Regions from separate parts of the Photobacterium sp. HL06 genome, predicted to be linked through region 2. Evidence: riboswitches for the same ligand, from Rfam matches in the RefSeq annotation. Region 2 holds a riboswitch; each other region holds the start of a gene.
What was found. Region 2 has a riboswitch for lysine ahead of dapA (4-hydroxy-tetrahydrodipicolinate synthase). Riboswitches for the same ligand answer to the same signal wherever they lie in the genome.
Positions count from the first base shown of each region.

Region 1 (9,859 bases), 1.2 Mb from region 2:
TCGAATGCTTCTCGTGCCGTTGGGGTATGTTCTGCTTTGCTCTCTGATGAACAGCGGCCAAAGTTTGTTGAACGTTTAGAGAAAGAGTACGAGGTTGTGCGGGATCAGTATGCCCGTAAAAAACCACGTACCGCCCCGATCACCTTGGAAGAAGCCCGAGCCAACAAAGTGGATATCGATTGGGAGGCCTATCAGCCACCCGTTCCGGCAAAAGGCGGGATCCACACGTTTAATGATTTCCCAGTATCTAGATTACGCAAGTATATCGACTGGACGCCTTTCTTTATGACCTGGTCGCTCAGTGGTAAATACCCAACCATCTTACGCCATGAAGTGGTGGGAGAAGAAGCGCAGCGCCTATTTGATGATGCTAATAAGCTGTTGGATGAGATTGAGCAAAGCGGCATGATTAAGGCCAATGGTGTCTGTGGATTGTTCCCGGCCAACAATATCGGTGATGATATTGAGGTTTACACCGATGAGTCTCGTACTGAGGTGCTGACGACCTTGCGTGGTTTGCGCCAGCAGACGAACAAACCCAAGGGGCCAAACTACTGCCTGTCGGATTATATTGCGCCGAAAGAGAGCAAAAAGGCTGACTGGATTGGTGCTTTCGCTGTCACTGGCGGGATCGGAGAATATGACATAGCTGCTCAGTTTAAGGCTAAGGGCGATGATTACAACGCCATTATGATCCAGGCGGTAGCTGATCGCTTGGCTGAAGCATTTGCTGAGTGTATGCACAAAATGGTGCGTAAGGAAATCTGGGGTTATGCGGCTGATGAAGATCTGAATAATGACGATCTGATCCGCGAGAAGTATCAAGGTATTCGTCCTGCGCCGGGCTATCCGGCTTGTCCTGAACATACCGAGAAGGACGAGATCTGGAAGTTGCTGGATGCCGAGGCAAATACGGGTATGACCCTGACAGAGAGTTTTGCAATGTGGCCGGGAGCGGCGGTATCGGGCTGGTATTTCTCCCATCCGGAATCTCGCTACTTTGCGGTGGCACAGATCCAAGCCGATCAGCGTGATAGCTATGCTGAGCGTAAAGGCTGGGATCTGGTTGAAGCAGAAAAGTGGCTGGGGCCTAACCTTTAAATTCAGAGTTATACCAATCGGGATAAGTAAGTGTTCAGATAATTGCGCAGGAAAAATCACCTAAGGCAAGGAAGAATTTGCAGTAACTAGTGGTTCTAATTACAAAAATTCTGACGTAGTAATAGGTGATTTTAACCAGCAAGAATGATCAAGTACTTATGCTGATTGGTATTAGCCATTAAGATGAGAAGGGCGCCGCAAGGCGCCCTTTTACTGTTATTACAATCCAGGTTCGGTTGAGTTACTCAAGAATTTTGCGGTGCAGTGTTTTCACCACAGATTTTGCATCTTGCTCCTTAACGAGGAAACACAGGTTGTGCGGGCTGGCACCGTAGCAAATCATGCGTAGGTTATAGTCATCCAGCGCCCCAAAGATCTGTCTTGCTGAACCCTTGGTACTGCTCATCTGGTTACCAATAAGAGCAACGAGGCATAGGCCTTGTTCAACCTCAACACGGCATAGCTTGCTGAGCTCTTCGACGGCTTTTTCGGGTAGTGTAGGCGCGCCGCCTCCCGTATCGGTTTGATCCAGGGTGAGTGAGACACTGACTTCTGAGGTAGTGATCAGGTCCACTGAAATTTTATGCTCGGCAAGGATGCGAAACACTTCGGCTAAGAAACCATAGGCATGGAACATATTCAGGCTGGTTAGCGTGACCATAGTCTGGTTGCAGCGCAGGGCCAGTGCACGGAATAGTGGGGCCTTATTGACGCTTTCACGGATCCATGTTCCACCTTGCTCCGGTGCTTTTGATGAGCCGATAAACACCGGGATCTGCTGGCGAACAGCCGGAACCAATGTTGAAGGGTGTAGGATCTTTGCCCCGAAGTTTGCCATTTCAGAGGCTTCGCTGAAACTGATCTCTTTAATGGGCTTAGCCGCCGGGGTAATGCGGGGATCGGTGGTGTACATGCCGGGTACATCCGTCCAGATTTCCAGCGTTGCGGCATCTGTTGCTTCAGCCACCAGTGCGGCACTGTAGTCACTGCCGCCACGTCCCAGTGTAGTGGTCGTCCCTTCGCTATCCGAGCCAATGAAACCCTGCGAGACCACCACCTGCTTCTCCAATAGTGGCTGTAGTTGCGTGGCTGCCAGCTGGCGGATCACCTCTGGCTGAGGGATCGCTTTACCAAATTGGCTGTCGGTACGCATAATGTCACGAATATCGAAACGGACGGTATCGACGCCCATTTCGTTGAGGATCTGAGTAAACAGGTGGGTTGATAGTAGCTCACCATGAGAAACTAGCTGGTCGGTCAGTTGCGCGCTAGGCTGTATTGCCGCTTGTTCAGCCAGGGTTGAGACTGAGTCTAGCAAGCTACCTATCGCAGAGGTCACGGTTTCAGGCGATTTCAGCTCACTGATGACACCATGGTGTATTTCTTTCAGGCGAGTCAGAAGCTGTTGGCGAAGGGCTGCATCATTGACGCCGTTGGCCAGCTCGACAAGCAGGTTGGTAACACCAGAGCAGGCACTGATCAAAACGATACGGGCGGCTGGGTTGTGTTTGATGATGGCGGCACTACGGCTCATTGCAGTAAAATCTGCAACGCTGGTTCCACCAAACTTAGCGACAGTCAGGGCTGTGGCATTATTAACTACAGGGCTCAAAGTAAGTCTCCCAATAACAGTAAAATTATAACGAAGAATAGGGAATTTACTCGGGAGGATATTCCCGACATCCAATTGTCAGGAGAGCAGGTAGGCGAGACGTATTGATAGCGCTACAACCAGAAGCTCCCCACCTTTCAAAAGAGAAAGGTGACAGCCAGAAGGATTCAACCTTCATAGCCGATACTACTGGCCCCCTGTCCAGCAGTATCTCGGCGTTACTCCCCCTCTCTATGCTGCTTAGGGGTGGGGCCCCGCAACCATAGATACCTGGGTAACGCTCCTCTTCTATTTTTACCTGATGGTATTCCAATCATCAGGATGAACAAAAAACGATCTCTATTGAAGCGAATTTGTTACTTGCTTGTCAATGGGAACATGAGAATTTATGCAAAGAAATTGCAATAAATACGACGGGCTATTTATATGCTTGGTTACGTTGCTTGGTTACATTGCTTGCTTCGAAACGAAATTCCTTTAATACTGGTTAACTGCGTGAAGACCAAACGGTACGCTTTTGTGTTCCAGGCAAGCGTACCGCTGGGAGCAACATTCTCGCCCTACCACAGCACTTCAGGGAATCACCGAACTCTTACTAAAGGGAGATACAATAATGACAATCGGTAGCTTTTATCCTCCACAACGAACACTAATGGGCCCTGGGCCGTCAGATATTTACCCGCAGGTTCTACAGGCCTTAAGCCGTCCGACGATTGGCCACCTAGACCCGTTGTTTATAGGCATGATGGATGAGCTGAAGCAGTTGCTGCAGTATGCCTTCCAAACACAAAATACGTTCACGATTGCGGTATCGGCACCGGGCAGTGCCGGTATGGAAGCTTGTTTTGTTAACCTGGTAGAGCCGGGTGACAAAGTGATAGTCTGTCGCAATGGCGTGTTCGGCGATCGTATGCGTGAAAATGTCGAGCGTTGTGGCGGTGAAGCCGTGATGGTAGATAACGCATGGGGCGAGCCCGTTGATCCGCAATTGGTTGAACAGGCACTAGAGGCGAACCCAGATGCAAAAATTGTCGCTTTCGTGCACGCAGAAACCTCTACTGGGGCATTGAGTGATGCCGAGGCGATTGCCAAGCTTGCACGCCAGCATGACTGCCTGACTATTGTTGATGCTGTAACGTCATTGGGTGGTGTCCCTCTGCTGGTGGATGAGTGGCAGCTCGATGCCGTGTATTCAGGTAGCCAGAAGTGCCTGTCGTGTGTACCAGGCCTGTCGCCGTTGACATTCTCACAGCGTGCCGTAGATAAAATCCAAAGCCGTAAGAGCCAGGTGCAGAGCTGGTTCCTCGATCAAAGCTTGGTCTTGGGTTATTGGAGTGGTGAAGGTAAGCGGAGCTACCACCATACAGCCCCGGTCAATAGCTTGTATGCCTTGCACGAAGCGCTCGTTTTGCTAAAAAATGAAGGCTTGGAAAATGCATGGCAGCGCCATAAGGATGTTCACCTAGAGTTGCGTGAGGGGCTGGAGAAGCTGGGCATTGAGTTCGTGGTGGATGAAGCTCACCGCCTGCCACAGTTAAATGCCGTGCATATTCCTGATGGTGTTGATGATGCACTCGTGCGTAAAACATTGCTTGAACGCTATAACCTAGAGATCGGTGCCGGCCTTGGTTCGCTTGCCGGAAAGGCATGGCGGATTGGCCTGATGGGCTATGCGGCAAGAAGTGAAAATGTCGCCCTGTGCCTAAAGGCACTGGAAACGACATTAAAATAATGGTGAAAAAAAAACGGCTACCTCGGTAGCCGTTTTTGCAGGTGCCGTTAACTGGGTGAGCCTGAAGTCTCTGCACTATGGTTGGGGTCTTCGGCGATAGAGTCAGGTTTAATTAAAACCGGGATTGCCTCGCTGGAGGTAAAGTCGTTGCCAGGGAACAAATATTTGGCCTCCTGCCTGATTTGTTCAGCCTGGCTCTGGTTACCAAGGAACAGGTAGGCTGCAATCAAGTTTTGGTATAGGGCAGGACGCGGCCAGTTCACGGCTTTTTTAGTGGCCCATTGAATATACTCATTGACCAGATCCGGGTTGCTAGATGCCGCGCCAAGTTGGAGCTGCGTGACGTGCAAATCCCATTCAAAACGATTTTTCCAGGCCCAAGGGTTATTGACCTTCAGCAGGTAGTCGACATTGGTAGGTCGGGTCGTTTCATATTTTGTCAGCAAATAGCCGGAGTACAAGGTGGTTGCCATATAGCTAGCTGTGGCTATCGGTAGCAGCAGGACCAAAAAGCGGATAGTCAGTACATAGTTTGCTTTGAGCTTGTAGTATTTGGCTGTTAGGTTATCGACCCAGTAAATCAAAATAATGAAAATCGCCCAGTGCACCAGTGAATGGTAAAACGGGTATTCCAACTGGGTATGCAAGGTGATTGGGAAAAACAAGCCAACCAGTGCCAGCTGGGTGCCCTCCCGTGCTTTCTTTATTCTGGCAAATACAGCAACAGCGGCTAGCAACAGGGCAAGGAGCGGAACGATACCGCCTTCGGAAGCCCAGTAAAGCAGTTCATTGTGCGGATGGTCGAGCGCTGCAAGGCCATAATGTTGCTCTGGATCAGCTTGGTGCCATTGTGCTGTTTGGGTAATGAAAGAGGACTCAAATGTTCCGTAGCCATAGCCTGTTAACGGCTGTTTTAAGAACATGTTAAAGGCTTGCGGAATATGGATGGAACGTGCACTTTCCAGGCTGAGTTTATTATCTGACGGTGCCCAGCCGCTATTGCTGCTCAGGTTCCAAGACACACTCAGGCCAAGTACAACCATCAATAGCCACATCCGCCATTGCGCCTTGGCTGCAAAGCGGCGCAGGTACGGGATCATCAGCCCGGTACCTACCACGGCACCCAGCCAACCGGTGCGGGAGCTGAGAACAACCAACATAGGAATAGTGACAACAGGGGTCAGAAGCAGAACCAGTTGCAGCCATGACCATTTTCCTCGGTACATCGGGATCCGTGTCAGTAAATAAGCTGACAAGACCAAGCCGGTAGCCAAAAAGCTGGCCATGACATTGGGTTGCTGGAAGATACCGTAAGGACGGTTTTCTACGGTGTCATAACCAATGGCATTGCCGGGCTCTAAGACTAAAAACTGGCACCAACCGAATAGGGCCTGGATCCAAACCGCAGCCAGGATCATCCACAGCATACGCTGGCGTTGCTTTTGACTGAATGAGAACTGCTGGAGGCTGATAAAAAATAACAGTCCGGCCCACAGGCCTAATAGTCGGTTGATCACTTCGGAACCAACAGCATTGGGGTACAAGGCAGGAATAGTCAGCAGCGTACAGCATGCAAAGAGGATCAGTGTCAGGCGTGAATAGCGCCAGGTCTTCTGGCGGCAGATCTCCAACAAACCGAAGGCAATGGCAAAGCTGAACGGGATCCAGCTAGTGGTATTGAATGACAGCTCCAGCCCAGAGCCTCCCGGGTTATGCTGGAAGTAATGCATGGCAAGTATAAAAAGCACACCCAATGAGGCCAAAAAGGGCCTAACCATGGGCTTGCTGACTTGCTGCTCTGCCAGTCTGGTACCTTGTACATGTAACACTGTCATTGCTATTCCGTGCCTGTTTAGCGGATCGTCTGATAATAAACAGGCTGATTGATACCAGCCTGAATCTTATTTGTCACCTTATTTAGCCTTTCTTAACCTAAGGTAGGCAGTAGCGGCTTGAGGAAACGCGCCGTATGCGAGCCATCAACCATCGCGACTTGTTCTGGCGTACCTGTTGCGACAATCTCACCACCACCATTCCCCCCTTCCGGGCCGAGGTCAATGATCCAGTCTGCTGTTTTGATCACATCAAGGTTATGCTCAATAACAACGATAGTATTGCCATGGTCGCGCAAGCGGTGCAGCACCGACAGCAGTTGCTGAATATCATGGAAGTGCAGGCCCGTGGTCGGCTCGTCCAGAATATACAGGGTCTTTCCGGTATCGCGCTTAGAGAGCTCGCGGGCAAGCTTCACCCGTTGTGCTTCACCGCCAGAGAGTGTGGTCGCAGCCTGGCCCAGTCGGATATACGATAAGCCGACATCAATCAATGTCTGCAATTTTCTCGCAATTGCGGGAACCGGATCAAAATATTCCCTTGCATCTTCAACGGTTAACTCCAGAACTTCGTCAATGCTCTTGCCTTTGTAGCGGATCTCCAGGGTTTCACGGTTATAGCGCTTACCTTTGCATGAGTCACAAGGGACATAGACATCCGGTAGGAAGTGCATTTCGACCTTGATCACCCCATCACCTTGGCAGGCTTCACAGCGTCCGCCTTTCACATTGAAGCTGAAGCGGCCGGGTTTATAACCGCGGGCACGGGATTCCTGGGTGCCAGCGAATAGCTCGCGGATTGGGGTAAAGATCCCGGTATAGGTCGCAGGGTTTGAGCGCGGGGTACGGCCGATCGGGCTCTGATCGATATCGATCACTTTGTCGCAATGTTCCAGATCCTGGATCTCGCGGTACGGGGCAGCGTCACCGGAGGTTGCACCGTTAAGCTGGTGGTGGGCAATGCGGAAGAAGGTATCGTTGATCAGAGTCGACTTGCCTGAGCCGGACACGCCGGTAATACAGGTAAACAAACCAACTGGAATTTCAGCATCGACATTTTTCAGGTTGTTGCCTGTCGCGCCTAGCAACTTAACGGTTTTCTCTGGATTAAACTCAATACGTTGCTCTGGTACCGCAATCGACTTAGCGCCGCTGAGGTATTGGCCTGTCAATGATTCCGGTGCATCAAGGATATCATTCAGCAAACCTTCGGCAATCACCTTACCACCGTGGACTCCGGCTCCTGGGCCGATATCAATGACATGGTCAGCGGTGCGGATGGCATCTTCATCATGTTCAACCACGATCACGGTGTTACCGAGATCGCGCAGGTGGGTCAGGGTTTTGAGCAGGCGTTCGTTATCACGCTGGTGGAGGCCGATCGACGGTTCATCAAGTACATACATGACCCCAACCAGGCCGGCACCAATCTGACTGGCCAGACGAATACGCTGTGCCTCGCCACCTGACAGGGTTTCTGCGCTGCGCGACAGATTAAGGTAGTTCAGGCCGACATTAACCAGGAAGTTAAGGCGATCACCGATTTCTTTCAGAATTTTATCCGCGATTTGAGCACGTTGGCCAACCAGTGAAAGCTGGTTGAAGAACTCTACGGCTTCAATGATGCTCATTTCGCTGATCTGCGGTAGTGTCGTATCGGCGATGAAGACATTACGGGCTTCAAGGCGTAGGCGCGAGCCGTTGCAGCAGCTACATGGCTTGGTCGAGACAAATTTAATCAGCTCTTCGCGTACCGAATTAGATTCTGTTTCACGGTAGCGGCGCTCCATGTTATTGAGGATCCCCTCAAACGGATGACGGCGTACCGTGATATCACCACGGTCATTGATGTATTTGAATTCAATCTCTTTTTTTCCTGAACCACTTAAGACCAGGTTTTGGATTTTCTTCGGTAGTTCGTTAAATGGCGTTTCGACATCAAAGGCAAAGTGTTCAGCCATCGATTTGAGCATCTGGAAGTAATAGAAGTTTCGCTTGTCCCAGCCGCGGATAGCACCGCCAGAGAGGCTAAGCTCATCATTCTGTACCACGCGGTCAGGGTCAAAATATTGCTGGACACCCAGGCCATCACAGGTGCCGCAGGCACCGGCAGGGTTGTTGAACGAGAACAACCGGGGTTCCAGTTCCTGCATGCTGTATCCGCAGTGCGGACAGGCAAAGTTGGCCGAAAATACGATTTCGTCCATCTCGCCTTCAGTCATTGGGCTGATCACGACCGTGCCACCGGATAGCTCTAGTGCCGTTTCAAATGATTCTGCCAAACGCTGCTGGAGATCATCGCGTACCTTAAAGCGGTCAACAACAACTTCAATGGTGTGCTTTTTATGGAGCTCCAATGTCGGTGGATCGGAGAGATCACAAACCTCGCCATCGATACGCGCCCGGATATATCCTTGTGCTGCCAGGTTAGCCAGCGTTTTAACATGCTCCCCTTTACGCTCTTTGACGATAGGAGCCAGCAACATCATTTTGCTGCCTTCCGGCAGTTCAAGGACTTTATCGACCATCTGGCTGACTGTCTGGGCGGCTAGCTCAACATCGTGGGTCGGACAGCGTGGCTCGCCAACCCGGGCATAGAGCAGGCGCAGGTAGTCATACACTTCGGTAATGGTACCGACGGTAGATCGCGGGTTATGCGATGTGGATTTTTGCTCGATCGAAATAGCAGGTGACAGCCCTTCAATATGGTCAACATCCGGCTTTTCCATCAAAGATAGGAACTGGCGGGCATAGGCCGACAATGATTCAACATAACGGCGTTGACCTTCGGCATACAGGGTGTCGAAGGCAAGCGAGGACTTGCCTGAGCCAGACAGGCCGGTGATCACAATCAGCTTGTCGCGGGGAATAGAGAGGCTGATATTTTTAAGGTTATGGGTCCGGGCACCCCTGACTTCGATCTTATCCATAGTATGCGAGCTTTATGACTGACAAATTGGTCAGCATTATCGCATAGCCAGGAAAAGCTTGAAAGCATAAGCTGTATAAAGATACAGTATAATGTGTATTTGTTGAGCATCGCAGTGCCTTTTATGCTCAACAAATAACGACTACAAGGAGTTTCTGATTGTGGATCAGTCACTCATCGTGAATGAGCAAAAATTGCGTCAGATAACACAGTCTGGGCTCTATGCCTAAACCGTGTCAGCATGATAAACTGCGCGATTAAGTATAAACTTTGACTAAGCGGCTATTGGTGATCTGATAGTACGCAAACAGATTTGGAGTTAAGTATGGCCAGTCGTGGCGTAAATAAGGTTATCTTAGTCGGTAACTTAGGTAATGACCCAGAAATCCGTTATATGCCAAGTGGTGGTGCAGTAGCCAATCTTACCATTGCTACCTCTGAATCATGGCGTGATAAAGCAACGGGCGAGCAGCGTGAAAAAACTGAATGGCACCGTGTTGCGCTATTTGGCAAGCTGGCTGAAGTTGCGGGTGAATACCTGCGTAAAGGCTCACAGGTATACATCGAAGGTCAATTGCAGACCCGTAAATGGCAAGACCAGAACGGCCAAGATCGCTACACAACTGAAGTTGTGGTTCAAGGCTTTAACGGTG
Region 1 is NZ_CM183914.1:345,761-355,619, forward strand. Features, by position in the region: gene metH (methionine synthase) at 1-1,101, shown strand, start outside; gene lysC (lysine-sensitive aspartokinase 3) at 1,343-2,635, opposite strand; lysine riboswitch at 2,829-3,009, opposite strand; gene AC51G0_RS01715 (pyridoxal-phosphate-dependent aminotransferase family protein) at 3,327-4,445, shown strand; gene AC51G0_RS01720 (PglL family O-oligosaccharyltransferase) at 4,493-6,280, opposite strand; gene uvrA (excinuclease ABC subunit UvrA) at 6,373-9,207, opposite strand; gene AC51G0_RS01730 (single-stranded DNA-binding protein) at 9,532-9,859, shown strand, end outside.
Region 1: another riboswitch for lysine. It lies ahead of lysC (lysine-sensitive aspartokinase 3); the one in region 2 lies ahead of dapA (4-hydroxy-tetrahydrodipicolinate synthase).

Region 2 (9,859 bases):
GAAATCGGTGCTTTAACCTGGGTATATTCAAGATCCAACTGGGCTTGTGCCAATGCCGCTTTACGTGATTGTACCCTGGCGTTTGCCTGCTGCTGACTTGCAGCACGATTGTCGAGCTCTTCCTGAGAAATAGCATTCTTTTTTATCAGTTGCTTGCCACGTGCAAGCTGTCGCTGAGCCAGCAGCGCCTGACTTTGTGCATCAACCAGATCAGCTTTCAGACGACTTACCTGAGCTTCTAAGGGTTTGGCATCGATCAAAAACAGCACATCGCCCGCCTTAACCAATGTGCCTTCTTCGAAGACCACTTGCTCAACGTAGCCAGAGACTCGAGGCTTTAGTTCAACAGTTTGCGGTGCCTGCAAGCGACCTGTAAATTCATCCCATTCGGTGATCCGCTCGCTGATCACTTGTGCAACCGTGATCTGCGGAGCTGGCGGTTGGCCATGGCTGGCCTGCTCTCCAATCTGCGGCTGGCAGGCCACCAGCACACCAGCAGCTACTGTAGCTAGCACCAGGTTCCGTAATCCTTGTTGTGCTCTCATCTTATTCTCCATGGAATGTAGTTCTTATGGAGAGCATTCTATGCCGCCTAACACATCACAAATAATTTTAAATTGTTATCACACACATAAATTTTTATGATGTATTGACCAATACTAGCCAGCCAATACATAAAATACTATGATGTATCGCACTCCAATACATAAGCAGGGAGCTAGGTATGCGACCGCAAGAACTCAACCTCCTGGTCATTTTTGATACCATCATGACCGAGAAATCGATCACCCGTACTGCTGAGCGGTTATCAATGACACAGCCAGCGATCTCTAACGCGGTAGCCAGGATGCGGGGGGCGTGGAAGGATGATTTGTTTGTCAAAGACGGCCGTAATATCCAGCCAACAACTTATGCGAAAAACCTCTGGGATCAAATACGGGATCCTCTGCACGATCTAAATCGCGCTATTGAACCTGATACCTTTGAGCCCCAAGTCGCTAAACGCACATTCAGGATCGCCGTCAGCGATATCGTCGTAGATACCGTCTGGTTGGACTTACGACGTTATTTTGAAGAACACGCGCCGGGTATCAACCTGCATGCGGTTCCCTATACCATCATCAATGCCCAAAAAGTCTTGGATGATGCCGAAGTGGATTTGGTCATGGGGGCGACTACCCCGCTACCGGAAAGTATCCGTTCAACACACCTTCTCGATATCTGCCACGTTTGCGCAATGCGAAAAGACCACCCGTTGGCAAAACCGGATTTAACCATTGAAGAGTTTGCCAATGCCGATCACCTGCTGGTTTCGCTATCGGGCGATAGCTATGGAGCGACAGACAGGGCTTTGCACCAGCTTGGGATGACGCGACGAGTAGCCGTTACGGTCAATCACTTTGCTTCTGCAGCCCCCCTTCTCATTGACAGTGATCTCATTGCCATTCTACCGGCAGCAGCAACCTATAAGCACGTTGCCAGCGGTAAGCTTTCCGTCACCCACAGCCCGATAGAGATCCCCCGAGGCTCTGTTTCAATGTGGTGGCACAAACGCCAGGACAAGGATGCAGGCCTACAATGGCTGAGGGACCATATTCAGGAAAAATTCGTTACCCGGTGGAACCAAAACCTCCGGGAAGTCTTTGAGTGTGTCTGCTCGTAAACAAGCCGACAGCCAAACCAGCATTAGGCTGGTTTGGCGACTCCAAAAGGGTATAGTGATAAACCCTGTCCGCATTTATGCAATCCCAGATAAGAATTAACTTCCATTTTCGCATGGATTTGTTTCTCTACACACCAGCCCCTCTTGCCTTATCGATGACAGAAAGCGATAGTCTATACGCATAAATATTCACGATATTGTTGACACCTATCTACATTTGATGTTTGAATCAAGCTATCCCAAGTATTGTTGGGATCAGAAGAGGTGCGTTAACCAGGTAGTCTGCTCGAGGTATCCAAGTACCCGTGACCGCAGATAAGGGGGATTAACGCCGAGGTAAGTGTTTTGCGTTTGGAAGCAAGACTTACCGGTTGCTGAGGCTGAATCCTCAGGACTGTCACCTATGGTGGAGAGCTTCTGGTATTTGTGCTTTATTGCCCCAAAGTGGCTCATTGCCATTGGTGCCTTCGCAAAACCAAGCTCTCTGAACTGATATTAAAAAGTTCGGATGAGAGATGCCTAATCAAACTTCTATTTCTGCTCCCGCTGCCGGGAATGCACGCTTACAGCAAACTACTTTATGGACGGCCCTCATCACCCCGTTCCACGCCGATGAGTCGATTGACTTTGCTAGCCTGGCCCAATTGGCAAAAGAGCAAGAAGCGGCTGGCAATGGGATCCTGATCCTTGGCAGTACCGGCGAAGCATTAGCGATGACAGCTGCTGAACAGCAGGACGTGATCCGCCATATCTGCGCACTGGAGCTTTCTGTTCCACTCATGGTGGGCGTCGGCGGCTTCCAACTGCAACAACAGATGCAATGGCTGGAGTTCTTGGCAGGTTATCCTGTTGATGCCCTGCTAATACCGGTTCCGCTATACGCCAAGCCTGGTGCCGCTAGCCAGTTGAAGTGGTTTAACAGCCTACTTGATGCCAGCCAATGGCCATGCATGATTTATAACGTGCCTTCACGCACCGGTGTCGCCCTCGACGAACAAACCTTGAGTTCACTAGCTAGTCACTCCAACGCATGGGCTGTGAAAGAAGCCAGTGGATGCGTCGAGACTTTCACCCGTTACCACAACGCAGCCCCGTCACTACAGTATTTCTGTGGCGATGATGGCCTGCTGGTCGATTTTATTGCCGCCGGTGCCTGCGGCCTGGTATCTGTGGCCGCCAACGCCTGGCCCGAAGCCACTGCGCACTATGTGCGCCAGAGCTTTAGCCAACCAGCGCCAGACTTCAAGGCCCTATGGCAACAAGCCAGCAACAGCTTGTTCTGTGCCTCTAACCCAATCCCGGTAAAAGCCCTGATGCAGCGTCAGGGTCGTCTCAATAACGCCGGACTGCGTCCCCCGCTTTACATGGACGAGATGCAAGAATTAACCCCGATTATCAATGCCGATTTAAAAATAAACCAATGGATGGAAACATGTCTGAATCAGTAGTAGCCCCAGACTGGAAACTTTTACTTGACCAACTTGAGCGCGGCGAAGTGCGTACCGCCACCCAGGATCCACAAGGAGAATGGCACGCCGATGCTGGCGTGAAACAAGGGATCCTAGCCGCTTTTCCAGCTGGCGAACTCGTTAGCTTCGGGCCTGAATACCCTGGCGCAGTCGACAAACATAACCTGAATCCACGCCAATTCAGGCCGGAAGAACAGGTTCGCATGGTACCGGGAGGTTCAGCGGTTCGACGCGGTGCTTATGTTGCGCCAGGCGTTGTGATCATGCCACCGGCCTACATTAATATCGGCGCCTATGTCGATAGCGGTACGATGGTAGACAGCCACGCCCTCGTTGGCTCCTGTGCCCAAATCGGCAAAAATGTCCATCTCTCCGCGGGTGTGCAAATCGGCGGTGTGCTGGAGCCTGTTGGTCAAACACCTGTGATCATCGAAGATGATGCTTTTATCGGGGCCGGTTGTGTGATCGTTGAAGGGATAGTCGTCAAAAAAGGAGCGGTACTGGCACCAGGTGTTACTCTGTCTGCGGCTGTTGCTGTTTATGATCTGGTCAATGAGTGCCAGTTACCAAAAGGGGCACCAATCCCAGAAGGCGCAGTTGTCGTTCCGGGCAGCCGACCTGCCAGCAGTGAGTGGGGCAAGAAGATGGGTTTGAGCGTACAGTGCCCGATTATCATCAAATACCGGGATGACAGCAGCGATGCTTCACTGGTACTGGAAGAGGCACTGCGTTAATGGCACTGACTGAGCACGTTCGCAAAGCGCTGCAACTGGCCAGCGAGCAACAACCACACTCCTTTTATGCCTACGATCTTGATGGACTCGATCAACACTTGGCAAACCTTGCAGATGCGCCAGCCAGATTATGGTATGCCGTTAAAGCAAATCCGCTATCGTCCATCATCCAAACCCTTGACGCCAGGGGCTTTGGCTTTGATGTCGCGAGCTTAGGCGAATTACATCAGGTCTTGGCGCAAGGCGTCGACCCGGCACGTATTTTAAATACCGGGCCGGTAAAAACACCAGAGCACCTGGCCGAATTTATCGAGCATGGCGTCCGCATTTTTGTGCTGGAGAGTCACCAGCAGGCCGATGATCTGGCCAAGATCGCCAGCGAAAAGCAAATTCGCGTCCAGGTCTTATTACGGGTGCAACTGCCGTGGGCTCAAAATCCAGAAGACAAGATGAATGTCTTAGGGGGAAGCTCTCCAACCCCGTTCGGGCTGACACCTGAGCAGTGGATGCCGGATGCTTTCACGCTACCTGACGACTTTGAGCTGCTGGGCGTGCATTGCTTCCAGTGGGGCAATATCCTTTGTGCCGATACCCTAGTGCAAACCTGGTGGGCGGCTATGCCGCGACTTGCTGCCCTACTTGATGCCTGGCAAATAGAAGAACCGATTGTCGACTTAGGCGGCGGGCTTGGTATCCCTTATGCCGGACAACAGCAAGAACTTGACTGGCAGCAGGTTTGCCAAGGGCTAACACAGCTAAAAAGCGAGTTCCAGCTTGGCGAGTGCTGGATGGAACTAGGCCGTTATGCGGTTGGCCCTTATGGCTATTATGCGAGTAAAGTGGCCGACATCAAACATAACCAAGGTGTCCGCTTTGCCGTCATTGAAGGCGGAAGCCAGCACCTGCTGCGTCCGGCACTCACAGAGCAAGCATTCCCAGTTGAAACTCTACAAGCTGATGATTCGCTACTTAGGTCTTACCAGATCCACGGCGCCCTCTGCACCGGGCTAGATTGCCTCGGCAGCTTACAGTTGCCAGGCGGCCTGCAGCGTGGTGAGTGGTTGATCTTCTCTCAAGCAGGAGCGTATGGTTTTACCGAAAGTATGCCCTACTTCCTGTGCCACAACCTCCCTGCTGAGTTAACTTTCTCTCGAGAAGGTATGAAGGTTGTGCGAGCAAGTGCTCCAGCCAGCCATTATTTAGCTTAGGCAAATAGTGAGCTCAGGGGTAAATAGCCAGCCCTGTCACGGCTAGCAATTTTCAGCGTTACCTGCAACAGCATACACTTCTAACCACCAAGTGTTATGCTGTTGCCACAACATGGAAAGGAGCCGGATCAACATATCCGGCAGTGCAGATGATAAAAACAACTACTGTCAAAGTTGGCGAACAGCCAACCGGCGATCCGATGGAAGTGCCGGTGATCCATATTAAAGGTCGGGGCGATGGCCCGCGTGTTTATATTCAGGCCAATATCCATGGTGCCGAAGTGCAGGGAAATGCCGTTATTTACCAGCTGTTAGACCTATTCCGCAAGCATCCGCCGCAAGGGGATGTGGTAATGGTTCCTCAAGCTAACCCTCTTGGCATCAACCAAAAGAGTGGCGAGTTTACCCTTGGCCGTTTTGATCCGGTTACAGGTATCAACTGGAATCGCCAATATCATTTTAATAGCAGCCTGCTTGAACCTTTCAGCCAACAATACTTAGATGCCGACGAGGCCGTGATCCGTGATGCGTTTCGCCAAGAACTAAGGGAGCAACTTGAAGAACGCCAGAGCTCAGCATGGGGCCTGTCCTGTGGTCAGCATTTGGCCATCAACCTGCAGAAAATGGCCATGGAAGCCGATATTGTCCTTGACCTGCATACCGGCCCTATCTCTGCTCGCCATCTCTATGTACCGGAATATGCCCGCGAGCGAGCCCGCCACTTTAATATCCCGCTAAATATCCTGATCCCAAGTGACTTTAGCGGCGCACTGGATGAAGCCAGCTTTAGCCCTTGGTGGCAGCTAAGCCAGCAATTTGCCAAACTTGGCCGCAAGCTACCCGTGATGGTGGATGCCTTTACCATAGAGCTAGGTTCGCAAGAGCTGTTAGATGTGAACGCAGCCGAGCGTGATGCGCTAGGGATCTGCAATTACCTACAGCACCAGGGTGTGTGGCAAGACAATCCATTTATTTGTGATCCTGTCTCGCTCTATGCCTGTGATCTAAGTGACTATAAAGCCTATCACAGCCCGGCGGGCGGTCAGGTCGAATATCGGGCTCAGCTTAATCAGCCACTTGCTGCTGGTGAGCCCCTCGCTACCCTTTGGCACTTTAATACCCTCGGCAGTGAGTCTTGCCTAAGCCGTGATCTTACCCTGCCCTGTGACAGCATCCCGGTCTTGCACTTTGCCTCAGCAAGCGTACAACAAGGAACGGAGCTGTATAAGGTACTGACCAATACATTTATGCTTTAGGCCTGATAAAGCAGGCTTAGTGCCTTCGAATCCAGTATCACTACCTGATTTCTGGCTCTATGATTGAACTTTTTTCTAGGGAGGCTCTTTCCTCCCTTTTGAATATGATTAAAATGCTATCCCTCATCGCCAACGACTGTCATAAGAAAGCAAGGGGTACCACTTAAGTGTCTACTTTTGCACTTACTGCCATACTACAACAGCAGTTTCGACCACTATGTTTCGCTTCATATAAAGCATCATCCGCAACTTCCAGCAGTTTACGAGCAGAAATATTTGGATTAGGAATAACGGTAGAGACACCAACACTCACAGTAAGGTAATTGCTCGAAGGTGAAGAGCTATGAGGTTTACTCAATATCTCAATGCTCTCTCTGATACGTTTTGCGACTTGCATTGCCCCTTCACTATCGGTTTCAGGGAGTATAATGGCAAACTCTTCACCACCAATACGAGCAAACTTATCCAATTCACGCAGTGGAATGCTCGAAAGCGTACGTGCAACTTCCCTGAGGCAGTCATCACCAACCTGGTGCCCGTAGGTATCGTTGTAGGCTTTAAAATGATCAATATCTAGCATGATCAAGGAGAGAGATCTTTGGGCTCTCATTCCCCGCTTCCACTCCGCGTTAAATACCTCATCAAAACGCCGCCGATTCAACAGGCCAGTCAGGCCATCGGTGGTGGACAACATCAGTAGTTGTTCATTCGTTTCCTCTAGCTGCTGCTGTAACTCCTCAAGCTCAACAAGTTTGCGGTCAAACTCTTGTGTTTTTTCCCGCAATGCTTCTTTTTGTTCAAATAACTCGATAAACACACCAACTTTGCTCTGGAAGACGATGGGAACCAAAGGCTTCAGCAGATAATCGACAGCGCCGGACTCATAACCTTTAAATATGTGGTCGGGTGCTTTAGAGGCGGCAGTGACAAAAATGATCGGGATATGTCGGTTTTTCTTGTTTCCTCGCATCAATTCCGCAACTTCATAGCCATCCATGCCTGGCATCTGAACATCGAGAAGGATCAACGCAAAATCATGATCAAGAGTATGAGCTAACGCTTCCTCTCCCGAATTAGCTTTAACCAGCTCAATATTAAACGGATCAAGCAGCCCCTCTAGCGCTAATAGATTTTCTGGCTTGTCATCAACAATCAGTATCTTGGGAATACCCATAATTATTCAGTTTCGCAAAGTATATTCAAAAAATGACCAATCTCATTTAAAGGTAAGATGTGATCAACTTCTACAGCATCAATAGTTGCTTTTGGCATTGCATCAGACTCGGCTGTCTCAGGAGACTGCACGACAACCAGCCCTCCTAGCTGCTTGATTTTAGTCATTCCAACAGCACCATCTGAGTTGGCCCCAGTCAGAACAATTCCTATCAACTCATGTTGATAGGCCTCAGCGGCTGTTTCAAACAACACGTCTATGGAGGGACGAGAAAAATTCACACGCTCTTCTGTTGAGAGCGCGACAAACCTGTTGCACTCAACCAGCAAATGATAATTTGGCGGCGCAAAATAGATTACGCCCCCCTCGATTGGTTCTTTATCTTCAGCTTCTTTTACTTCCAACGAACAGTGATGACTGAAATGAATGGGAAGGTAATTTTCAGATGTCGGGCTGAGATGCTGAACAACCAATACAGGTAGCGAAAATGTGTCCTTAAGAACAGGCAGTATTTTTTCTAAGGCAGCCAGTCCTCCAGCCGAAACACCAATAACTACCGCGCGATATTGTCTGCTTTTACTCATCACCCTTCCTAAATTGTGCGTTTTTTGCGGTATATCTTTTCTCGCTCTGATACCACTTCAAACTTATCAACAACATCAGAAAACCTGAGACTCTCCTTTGAACCCAGGCAGAGGAATCCCCCGGGACATAAGCTATCATAAAACAACTGCAGTACCCGGTTCTGCAGCTCTCTATTGAAATAAATCAATACGTTTCGGCAACAAATGATATTCATCTCTCCAAATACGCCATCTGTCACCAAGTTATGTTGAGAAAACAACACCTTATCTTTAAGAGAGTTCTTGATCACTACATTATCATAATCGGCAGTATAGTAATCAGATAAGGAACCGGCTCCACCCGACTTTTGGTAATTAGCCGTGTACTCCCGAACAAGATCCATCGGATAGATACCTAGCTTCGCCTTTTCAAGGATCCGCTCATTAAAATCAGTGGCGTAGATCTGAACTCTATCTTTTATCCCTTCCTCTTCCAGCAAGATCCCCATCGAATAGACTTCCTGACCGGATGAACACCCCGCATGCCACACTTTGATAAAAGGATAGGTTTTGAGATGGGGGATGACAGTGTCGCGGATCCGCTCGTAAAACCAGGGATCTCTGAACATCTCAGTCACATTAATAGAAAGGTCAACCAAGACCTTATTAAAAAATGACTCCTCTCGGATCACCCGGTGCTGCATCTCCGAAAAGCTTCTCAGCCCCTCATACGCCCGCCGATTTTCCAACCTGCGCTTGGTATGAGCAAATGCATAATTCCTGAAATCATAGCCATACTTACGGAAAATGGCTTCTAGCAGAAGCTGGATCTCCAACTGCTCGTCTGAAATAGTTATTGTATTAGACATTAGTACAACCATACCCTTAGCATAGATAGCAGTTTGTCGGTATCTACAGGCTTAGCCAAATAGTCGCTGGCACCAGCCTCAATGCATTTACTGCGGTCACCTTTCATTGCTTTGGCAGTTAAAGCAATAATGGGCAGCTTCGCAAATTTCGGCTGTTTGCGGATCTCACGCATCGCCTCATAGCCATCCATCTTGGGCATCATTATGTCCATTAGAACGCCATCAATGTTGTTTTCCTTCTCAAGCTTTTCAAGGCTCTCGAGTCCGTTTTTAGCAATAATAACCTCCATGCCCTTCTCTTCCAGCACACTCGATAGCGCAAACACATTACGCATATCGTCATCCACCAGCAGCATCGTTTTTCCGCTCAAAACGGCTTCCTTATCATGGATCATCTTGAGCATACCACGCTGCTCTTCCGGCAGGTTAGCTTCAACACGGTGCAGAAACAGAGCTGACTCATCGAGCAACCGCTCCGGCGATTTCACCCCTTTGATGATGATACTCTCAGCGTAACGATTGAGCTCTTTCTCCTCATCACGCGTTAAGTCGCGACCGGTATAGATGATGATCGGCACCCGGGCTGCCGTTTCGCTCTTACGAATGCACTCCAGAAGTTCAAACCCGGACATATCACCAAGCCCCAGATCCAGTACCATGCAGTCATAGCTGCTGTCTTCCAGCTCCTGTAATGCTTCTTTACCAGAGCCTACCGCGGTAATGCTGATATCCCCGTCACCGATCAGTTCTTTAATACTTTCTCGCTGTACATCATCATCCTCTACCACTAACAGCCTACTCACCTGCTTAGAGATAATATCTTCGATTTTACCGAATGCCTTCTCCATCTTACTCACATCAACGGGTTTGGTCAGGTAACCGATGGCGCCCATTCGCATGGCATCCAGAGTACTGTCATTGGC
Region 2 is NZ_CM183914.1:1,515,837-1,525,695, reverse strand. Features, by position in the region: gene AC51G0_RS07200 (efflux RND transporter periplasmic adaptor subunit) at 1-545, opposite strand, end outside; gene AC51G0_RS07195 (LysR family transcriptional regulator) at 725-1,663, shown strand; lysine riboswitch at 1,915-2,088, shown strand; gene dapA (4-hydroxy-tetrahydrodipicolinate synthase) at 2,179-3,111, shown strand; gene AC51G0_RS07185 (2,3,4,5-tetrahydropyridine-2,6-dicarboxylate N-succinyltransferase) at 3,096-3,866, shown strand; gene AC51G0_RS07180 (PLP-dependent decarboxylase) at 3,866-5,074, shown strand; gene AC51G0_RS07175 (succinylglutamate desuccinylase/aspartoacylase family protein) at 5,224-6,330, shown strand; gene AC51G0_RS07170 (GGDEF domain-containing response regulator) at 6,494-7,504, opposite strand; gene AC51G0_RS07165 (chemotaxis protein CheB) at 7,507-8,088, opposite strand; gene AC51G0_RS07160 (CheR family methyltransferase) at 8,097-8,936, opposite strand; gene AC51G0_RS07155 (response regulator) at 8,936-9,859, opposite strand, start outside.

Region 3 (9,859 bases), 490 kb from region 2:
ACCACCAGTGACAAATTTGCTGGAACAATATAAGGCTGACAAAGCCGAAAAAATGCATAAAGGGTAACTATGCGCAAGCGATTGATATCGGCCCTTGTGGCTTTAGGTTTAGGGATCTCGTCTTCGGTATTGGCCGCTGACGTAGGGTTTGACGAATATGTTCTCGGGCTCAAAGCTGAGGCCCGTGAAAATGGAATTTCAGAGTCGATAATCAACTCTGCTTTCGAAGGTATTAAATTTACTGAACGTGCGGTAAAGGCTGACAAGAATCAGCCAGAAAGAAAGTTGACCTTAGACGAATATATCCCTCGAGCAGTACCAGACTGGAAAGTAGAGCAAGCTAACCAGCTATATCGGAAGCATAAAACGGCTTTGGATAAAATTGGTCGGCAATTAGGTGTTCAACCGAGGTTTGTTGTCGCCCTGTGGGGGGTCGAAAGTAACTTTGGACGCCTGATGGGTAATTACAATGTCATTGAAGCCTTATCGACATTGGCTTATGAAGGTCGTCGAGAGGCTTTTTTCCGCAAGCAGGTTATGGCGGCCTTAGAAATTTTGAATGAAGGTCATATTAGTCCTGAGAAGATGAAAGGTTCTTGGGCTGGGGCGATGGGTCAGCCACAGTTTATGCCAACTTCATTTTTATCTTATGCCGTAGACGGTAATAATGATGGCCGGATCGATATTTGGAGCACTGAGGCTGATGTGTTTGCCTCAGCAGCCAATTACCTGAATAAGTCGGGTTGGGATGACAAATATACCTGGGGAAGGCAAGTAAAATTACCGAGTAGTATGAATGACTCGGTAATGGGAGTGGAAAAGGAAAAAGGTCGTCCTCTGTCGGAATGGCAAAAACTAGGCGTAAGAAGATTGAATGGACAGCGGTTACCTGATGTAGATATTCAGGCTTGGCTTATTCAACCTGATGATAGTCATGGAAGGGCATATTTGGTTTATGGAAATTACCAAGCCTTGTTAAAGTGGAATAGATCGCATTATTTTGCCCTTGCTGTTAGCCATCTAGCAGACCGAATTCGGTAACAGTTAGACAAGGAAAAGCCAGACATTAAGTCTGGCTTTTTTTGTTTGTACTTTTCTCTGGCTTATAGAGTAAATATTACGTCTCAACTGAATTATTCACATCTGTCGTGTAAGCATTCTTGGGCAGGTAAGATTGAATAAGCGAAGTTATTGTCATCGGTGAAGCCAATGCATCGATGTAGGCCCAAGATGGGCTGAAGCAGCGTTGGGAGTGCATTGTGAGTGGTCTGTACTGGGATCCATTTATCGTATTGCTATCAATCTGTATATCAATCTATATGACGAATGGGTACGACACAGTGTTACTTTTTAATGTGGGGTTAAAGGATTTACAGCTACTTTAGTTGTTTGTTTTATTACTCTTTAGGATTATAGATATAAAAAAGCCCGGTATTTTACCAGGCTTTTGTTCAGCTTATATTCAGCAATTATTCGATTTCGAATTCTTCCAGAGCTTTGCCTTCATCAAGTGCTTTCTTCAGTGCACTTGGAGTACGGCCTTGACCAGTCCAGGTCTTTTCTTCGCCGTTTTCATCAATGAATTTATATTTAGCAGGACGAGCAGCGCGTTTTGCTTTAGGTGCTTTGCTCAGGCTCGCTAGTAATTCTTCTGGATCGATGCCGTCAGCTAGAAGCATTTCACGGTACTGAGCCAGTTTCTCATTACGCTCACTTTCTTTTGCGCGCTCTTCAGCTTCAGATTCTTCACGTTCAGTCACTACAGTTTGTAGTTTCTCAAGAGCTTCTTGAAGTTGTTCCAGAGTATATTCACGAGAAAGTGCGCGAAGGCTACGAAGGTTTAACAGCGCTTTCATTGCATCAGACATTTTAAATTTCCTGTTGGCTTAAAACTATTTTAAATAATAATAGCAGTCACGAATCAATAATTGCAATAATAATACTTTTAATAGCCTGATGCCAAATAAAATATCTGTCCTGATATTAAATTTTTCCTAATTAGGTTCATAAAATCTCATTTGTAATAATTGTTATCCATGCCTTTCGTGCAATTAATCGGGATACAATGACAGCATACTGATTATGTCGGTGCGTTCTGTTTCATATTAAAAGGTATAGAATAGTAGGGTTTTTGTTTATTTTTCCAGCACCTGAGCAAGATTATTCACTATTTCTGTTAAAGTTTTCATCGTAACTTGTTGCAAATGAATCGCTATCCCGTAGAATTAGCCATTCCTTGACTAAGGGTAGAGGCGCATTGTCTATAAGTAGCAGATTGGAGGGTGATTCCTTTGATGGTCTGCAAAAGGAGCCAATGCCGAAGTAAGTAAGGCTTATCATTCCTTCTTGCTGGGGTTGTCACCGAATAGGGGCAGCACTGCCATAGTATTAATTACATTAACTATGGAGCGCTACTGTGGGGTCGGAATAGGGGTCATCCTTTTCTTATGCTCTTCTCTCGCGACGATGTCGTGTTCAGCAGTAGATCTCCAACCAGGATCGGTTGTAGTAGAGATCATGAATATTGTAGATTTTTCCCATTCATCCATTTCACTTTTGCCGCCACTTGTGGCATTAGGTTTAGCGATTCTGACACGTCGCGTATTGGTTTCATTAGGCGTTGGTGTCCTTCTAGGTTCATTGTTACTGACAGATTTTTCGTTTGGTGCAACTGCAGAATATGTAGGTAGTACGGCGAAAGGACTTTTCATTGATGATGGCGCAATCAACAGCTGGAATATGAGCATTGTCGCTTTCCTTATATTATTAGGAATGACCACAGCACTGCTGACCCTTTCAGGTGGTACTCGTGCATTTGCAGAGTGGGCGCAAACAAAAATCAAAAGTAAGCGTGGTGCAAAGCTACTGGCTGCTTTTCTGGGTGTGTTTATCTTTGTCGATGACTATTTTAATAGCTTGGCAGTAGGATCTATTTCTCGTCCGGTAACCGACCGCTTTTATGTCTCCCGAGCAAAACTTGCCTATATTCTCGATTCAACCGCAGCACCAATGTGTGTGCTGATGCCAGCTTCAAGCTGGGGCGCATACATTATTACGCTTATTGGCGGGATCTTGGTATCACACGGCGTAACGGAATATTCAGCGCTAAGTGCCTTTATCCAATTAGCACCAATGAACTTCTATGCTGTCTTTGCTTTATTAATGGTATTTGTTGTTGCCTGGTTCCAGCTAGATATTGGTGCAATGAAAAAGCATGAACTGCAGGCTAGCCATGGCCGTGGTTTCGATGAAGGCGATGATGATAGCTTGGCGAAAGATCTAAACGACGAGCTGGAAATTGAAGAAAGCGATAACGGTCGAGTTTCTGATCTGATCATGCCGATTGTTGCCCTGATCTTCTCAACCTTCTTCTTTATGATTTTTACTGGGTCCCAGGCGCTGGCTGCTGATGGTATTGCCTTTAACATTCTAGGTGCGTTCGAGAATACCGATGTGGGTATGTCACTGGTATATGGTGGCTTGGTGGGTCTGTTCGGTGCGATGATCCCGGTATTACGCCAGCGTCTGCCAATGGCGGATGTGGTTCAAACGCTGTGGATTGGTGCGAAGTCAATGTTTGGTGCAATCCTGATCCTACTGTTTGCCTGGAGCATCGGTAGCGTGATCAGTGATATGGCTACAGGTAAGTACCTGTCTACGCTTGTGCAGGGTAATATCAATCCAATGCTGCTACCGGCAATTTTGTTCTTGCTGGCTGGCCTGATGGCGTTCTCAACCGGTACCTCTTGGGGCACATTCGGTATCATGCTGCCAATTGCGGGTGATCTGGCTGCTGCGACGGAAATTGCACTGATGCTACCAATGCTGGGTGCGGTATTGGCAGGTTCAGTGTTCGGTGATCACTGCTCACCGATTTCAGATACCACTATTCTGTCTTCGACCGGGGCTCGCTGCCACCATATTGATCACGTCGCTACTCAGCTGCCATACGCAGTGTCTGTTGCGTTTGTATCTACGGTTGGTTTCTTGGTTCTGGGTTTGACAAGCTCAATGGCTGTGGCGTTTATGGCCGCGACGATCACCTTTATTCTGGTGTGCCTGCTGCTGATGTGGCTATCTCGCCGTCCGACAGCACTTGCTGCGAAGATGAAAAGCTAGTCATTCGCCGCTTCTATGTTGATAAAAAGCCTGCAATCTGATTGCAGGCTTTTTTGCATCAACGGCGAGCCAGTATTTGTTACTGTTTGATTGATCCGGGTGCTTTCAATTCGGCCCTATTTTCTGTAGCATTTCGGCAGTTTTTTTGCGCTTGGACGGGGAGCCTTATGGCCCAGATGTATTTCTATTACTCGGCAATGAATGCGGGTAAGTCGACGACGTTACTACAGTCATCTTTTAACTATCGTGAGCGTGGCATGACACCGGTAATTTTTACCGCAGCTATTGATAATCGATATGGCAAAGGAAAGGTGAGTTCGCGTATAGGTCTACAAGAAGACGCTGAGCTATTTAATGCGAAAGACGACCTTTACCGCAAGCTTCAGGATATACATGCGACGGGTAAGGTTGATTGTGTCCTGATAGATGAGTGTCAGTTCTTAACCAAAGAGCAGGTTTACCAGCTGACTGAAGTGGTTGATAAAATGCATATTCCTGTCTTGTGCTATGGCCTGCGCAGCGACTTCCGAGGTGAATTGTTTGAAGGCAGTAAATACTTGCTGTCGTGGGCCGATAAGTTGGTTGAGCTGAAAACAATTTGCCATTGTGGCCGTAAAGCAAACATGGTGATCCGCCAAGACGAGACGGGCCGGGCTATTGCTGATGGCGATCAGGTAGAAATCGGTGGCAATGACCGCTATGTCTCTGTTTGCCGCAAGCATTATAAAGAAGCGCTAGGACGTTAATACCCATAGAATGTGTATTGGCCATGAAACAAAAAGCCTGAGTAAATTCACTCAGGCTTTGTTGTATTTATACCAATCGATTTATCCAGATTGATATCTTTCCGGTTTATTTATGGCGCTCTTGTAATTTGGCGGTGATATCGGATAGGGATAGGCCCTGATCCTGGAGCAGCACGATCAAGTGATAGATCAAATCTGCAGACTCACAGACTAGCTCCTCCTTGTCACCCGACGTTGCCGCAAGCGCGACTTCAACGCCTTCTTCGCCCACTTTCTGCGAAATCCGCTTGGTACCACGGGCGTAGAGGCTGGCTGTGTAAGAGGATTCTGGATCGGCATCTTTACGAGCAGCCAGGATCTGCTCAAGTTGATGAAGGAACACCAAGGCAGGTTGCTCATCCTGTCCTTCGATTGTGCTGTCGCTGTCAAAGCAGGTTGTCGTGCCCAGGTGGCATGTTGGACCGATAGGGTTGACCTTGACCAGCAGCGTATCCTGATCGCAATCTAGCTTGATGCTTTTAAGCTGCAGTACGTTGCCAGAGGTTTCCCCTTTGGTCCAGAGGCGGCTCTTGGTGCGCGACCAGAAGGTGACCTGCTTGGTTTCCAGGGTCTTATTCAGCGCTTCATCATTCATATATCCCAGCATCAGGACCTGGCCGCTAGTGTTGTCCTGAACGATGGCTGGTACCAACCCGTCGACTTTTTCCCAGTTAATGTTTGTTATCAGGCTCATAGTCGGATCTCCACATCCTGTTGTTTCAAATACTGCTTAAGCTCACCGATATTGATGATTTGCTTGTGGAAGACAGAAGCGGCTAGGGCGCCGTCTACATTGGCTTGGTTAAAGGCATCGGCAAAGTGGACCATTTTACCCGCCCCACCTGAGGCAATCAGCGGGACATGGCATACTTCGCGCACCATGTTAAGTTGCTTGAGGTCGTAACCATTGCGTACCCCGTCCTGGTTCATCATATTGAGAACAATCTCACCGGCACCGCGTCGTTGCACCTCTTGTACCCAGTCTCGGGTTTCCCACTGGGTGGCTTTGGTACGCGCCTCGTCACCGGTAAACTGGTAAACCTGGTACTTACCGGTATCGGCATCGAAGTAGGAATCGATACCGACAACAATACACTGCACACCAAATTTATCGGCAAGCTCGGTGATCAGTGCCGGATTGGCCAGCGCCGGTGAGTTGATAGAGACTTTGTCGGCCCCAAACTGCAAGATCCGGCTAGCATCTTCAGCAGACTTAATGCCACCAGCGACACAAAATGGAATGTCGATAACTTCTGCCACCCTGGCAACCCAGCTTTTATCAACGACACGGCCATCGCTTGATGCAGTGATGTCGTAGAACACCAGCTCATCGGCGCCTTCTTCGGCGTAACGTTTTGCCAGTGGAACGATATCACCGATGATTTCGTGGTTTCGGAACTGAACACCTTTTACGACCTGTCCGTCACGGACGTCTAAACAAGGAACGATTCGTCTTGCTAACATGCTATTACTCCTTGCTTCTTAGCTATTCCAGCACTGAAAAGCTTCTTCAGCGCTAAATTTACCGTCGAGCAGTGCCCGGCCGACAATAACACCGGCTACACCACTGCCCTTGAGGGCTTCGATATCTTTCAAGCCGCCAATACCGCCAGAAGATTGGAATTGTACTTGCGGATACTGTGCACATAGATCGAGATACAGTTCCACATTAGAGCCTGCCAATGTGCCGTCGCGAGAGATGTCGGTACAGAGGACATGTTTCAAGCCCACGGTTAAAAAGTCATCCAGCAGGGCCTCTATGCTAACGCCAGAATCTTCCTGCCAGCCTGAAATGGCTACTTTGCGGTTTCCATCTTCATCAATGTTTACGTCAAGGGCCAGAACAATATGTTCAGGGCCGTATTTTTCCATCCAGCCTTTAACAAGCTCTGGCTGTTTCACGGCTGTTGAACCAATGACAACGCGCTGGGCGCCTGCTGCCAATAAATCAGCAACGTCCTTTTCCGTCCGGACCCCCCCGCCAATCTGAATATTAGCGGGAGTGCTGGCAAGCAGTTTACTGATCAGATCCAGCTGGCGGGCCGACGTATCTTTAGCCCCGGTAAGATCAACCAGGTGTAGCCAATCGGCCCCTGCCTGGTTATACAGCTTGAACTGTTCGGCGGGATCAACTTTGTATTCTGTGACTTGGCCGTAGTCTCCCTGAAAGAGGCGAACAACCTGGCCATTAATTAAATCGAGTGCGGGAATAATCATCCTAAGTCCTTTTGATGTGTTTTAACTCACTGAATTAACAAGTCACATCTCTAAAAAGTTTTTGATCAGCTGAGCACCTGCTTTGCTGGAGCGTTCAGGGTGGAACTGCACGCCATAATAATTACCACTCTGGACTGCTGCGGTAAACGGCTGGCCATATTCGCAGCGGGCAATGGTATAGCCCCCTTGATCAGCATCCTCGGCGGAAACCGGCATGGCATAGCTATGAACAAAATAAAAGTAGCTGCCTGCCGGAATATTGTTAAACAGCGGGTGGCCATCGGCAGGGGTGACGGTATTCCACCCCATGTGAGGCAAAGGAAGCGAACCGGTTTCCAGCTTCTTGATGGGCGCATCACACAGGCCAAGGCATGGCACAAGTTCTGTCCCACTCTGGCCTTGTTCTTCTGACAATATGCCAAGCAGTTGCATGCCCAGGCAGATACCCAGCAATGGCTTGTCGACCTGCTTGACGAGTTCGACCAAGTCGCGATCCTGCAGGTTCTTCATCGCCTCGCTAGCGGTGCCTACGCCAGGTAAAAACAGTTTATCTGCCGCCAGTACGATGCTTGGCTCTTTGCTGACAGTAACAGTGTAACCTAAGCGCTCGATAGCAAACCGTACCGAAGAGACGTTGGCACAGCCGGTATCAATAATGACAACTTTCTGGTTTTCGCTTGCCATTACAGTACTCCTTTGCTGCTCGGTAATTCGGTGCCTTCTACTCGAATCGCCTGACGTAGTGTACGGCCAAAGGCTTTGAACAGGCTCTCGACGATATGGTGGTCATTGTCACCAGTCGAAGACAGGTGCAGGGTGCAGGCCAGGGTGTCGGTGAGCGAGCGGAAGAAGTGCGATACCATTTCAGTCGATAGGTCACCGACTTGTTCGCGGCCGAATTGGGCATCAAATTTCAGGTAAGGGCGACCGGACAGATCCAGGGCACACTGGGCCAGGCATTCATCCATCGGCAGGCTGAAACCAAAACGGCCAATACCGCGTTTATCCCCTAAGGCTTCTTTCAGTGCCTGGCCGAGTGCCAGTGCGGTATCTTCTATACTGTGGTGATCATCAATGTGCAAGTCACCCTTGACGGTGAGCTCCATGCGGAAACCACCGTGTGTGGCGATTTGATCCAGCATATGATCGAAGAAACCCAGGCCAGTTTCAATTTTGTTGCCACCCGTTTCATCAAGGTTCACTTTTACCCGGATGTCAGTTTCCTTCGTGGTACGAACCACTTCGGCGATCCTTGGGCTGGTAGTCAGATCTTTAACGATCTGAAGCCAGCTCATGCTCTCGGGATTGTATTGGATACCACGAATGGCCATATTTTCAGCCAGCTGCAGATCTGTTGGACGATCGCCTATGACCGCTGATGTCGCAAAGTCGACACGGCCCTGTTGCAGGTAGCCTTTAACGAGACCAAGCTTAGGCTTGCGGCAGGTGCAGTTTTCGTCGTCAAAGTGTGGGCAAATAAGCACATCATCAAATTTCACCCCTTGTGATTCGAAGATTTCCATCATCATATTGTGCGGGGCGTCGAAATCTGCCTGAGGATAGCTCTCTGTGCCAAGGCCGTCCTGGTTGGTGATCATAACGAGCTTATAGCCAGCATCTTGCAGCTGAAGCAGCGCTGGGATCACGAAAGGTTCGAGCTTCAGTTTATCCAATCGGTCAACTTGAAAATCAATGGGTGGCTCCACAATTAAGGTGCCGTCACGGTCGATAAATAAAATCTTTTCCTTGCTCACAATACTCTTCCTTTAACTCTTAATTCTGGTTCAGTTGCTTGCGGATAAACGCCAGTGTTTTTTCACATTCATCGCGGTTGCCGACACTAATTCGAATACAGTTCTCGATAGGGGAGCGTCGAAGAATAATGCCGTGCTCCCACAACGCGTTAAATAAGGCATCCGCATCCGGGAATTTCACCAGTAGGTAGTTGCCGTAGCCGTCATATACCGTCACCCCTTCCAGCATGCCTAGCCCGGCTTGAAGGTAGGCCCGGTTGGCACTGAGATCGAGGACTTGGAATTTGGTTTTTGCCAAACCGGCCGGCGAGAGGGCCTGAACAGCGATATCAGTCACGGGGACAGGAACAGGGTAAGGTGCGATGACCTTGAGCAGCAATTCAATGATCTCTGGGCTTGCCAGGGTGAAGCCGCAGCGGAGCCCTGCCAGGGCAAAGGCTTTTGACAGCGTGCGTAGAATGACCAGGTTCGGGTATTGGCTAAGCAGATCGACAGCGGATGCTTCCGAACAAAAATCAATATAGGCCTCATCGACGACAACCACTGCCTTGTCGGTAGTCATATCGAGCAGCGCCTCAATATCCTGGCGGTTGATCAAGTTACCGGTCGGGTTATTTGGGCTGCAGACAAAAACGAGTTTAACGGTATCGAGGCTATCTCGAATTGTTGGTAAATCCAGTTGCCACTGCGCGGTCAGCGGAACTGTCTTGGTCTTGACATCAAAGGTCTCTGCACTGATTGCATACATACCATAAGTCGGCGGGCAGTATAGGATGCTGTCTTGGTTAGGCTCACAAAAGGCGCGGATCAGTAGTTCGATGCCTTCATCAGCTCCGCGAGAAGTGAGCACCTGCTCTTTTTTCACGTTAGCATAGTCGGCATAGGCCTGGATAAGCTCTTCCGGCTGGCAGGTGCTGTAGCGGTTGAGGCGATCACACTTGATGTTGTACTCATTGGCAAAGGGGGATTCATTGGCGTTAAGCC
Region 3 is NZ_CM183914.1:1,028,066-1,037,924, forward strand. Features, by position in the region: gene AC51G0_RS05090 (YcgL domain-containing protein) at 1-67, shown strand, start outside; gene AC51G0_RS05095 (lytic murein transglycosylase) at 70-1,041, shown strand; gene AC51G0_RS05100 (H-NS family histone-like protein) at 1,470-1,868, opposite strand; lysine riboswitch at 2,240-2,422, shown strand; gene AC51G0_RS05105 (Na+/H+ antiporter NhaC family protein) at 2,518-4,119, shown strand; gene AC51G0_RS05110 (thymidine kinase) at 4,287-4,865, shown strand; gene hisIE (bifunctional phosphoribosyl-AMP cyclohydrolase/phosphoribosyl-ATP diphosphatase HisIE) at 4,972-5,598, opposite strand; gene hisF (imidazole glycerol phosphate synthase subunit HisF) at 5,595-6,368, opposite strand; gene hisA (1-(5-phosphoribosyl)-5-[(5-phosphoribosylamino)methylideneamino]imidazole-4-carboxamide isomerase) at 6,387-7,121, opposite strand; gene hisH (imidazole glycerol phosphate synthase subunit HisH) at 7,164-7,805, opposite strand; gene hisB (bifunctional histidinol-phosphatase/imidazoleglycerol-phosphate dehydratase HisB) at 7,805-8,875, opposite strand; gene hisC (histidinol-phosphate transaminase) at 8,895-9,859, opposite strand, start outside.
Region 3: another riboswitch for lysine. It lies ahead of AC51G0_RS05105 (Na+/H+ antiporter NhaC family protein); the one in region 2 lies ahead of dapA (4-hydroxy-tetrahydrodipicolinate synthase).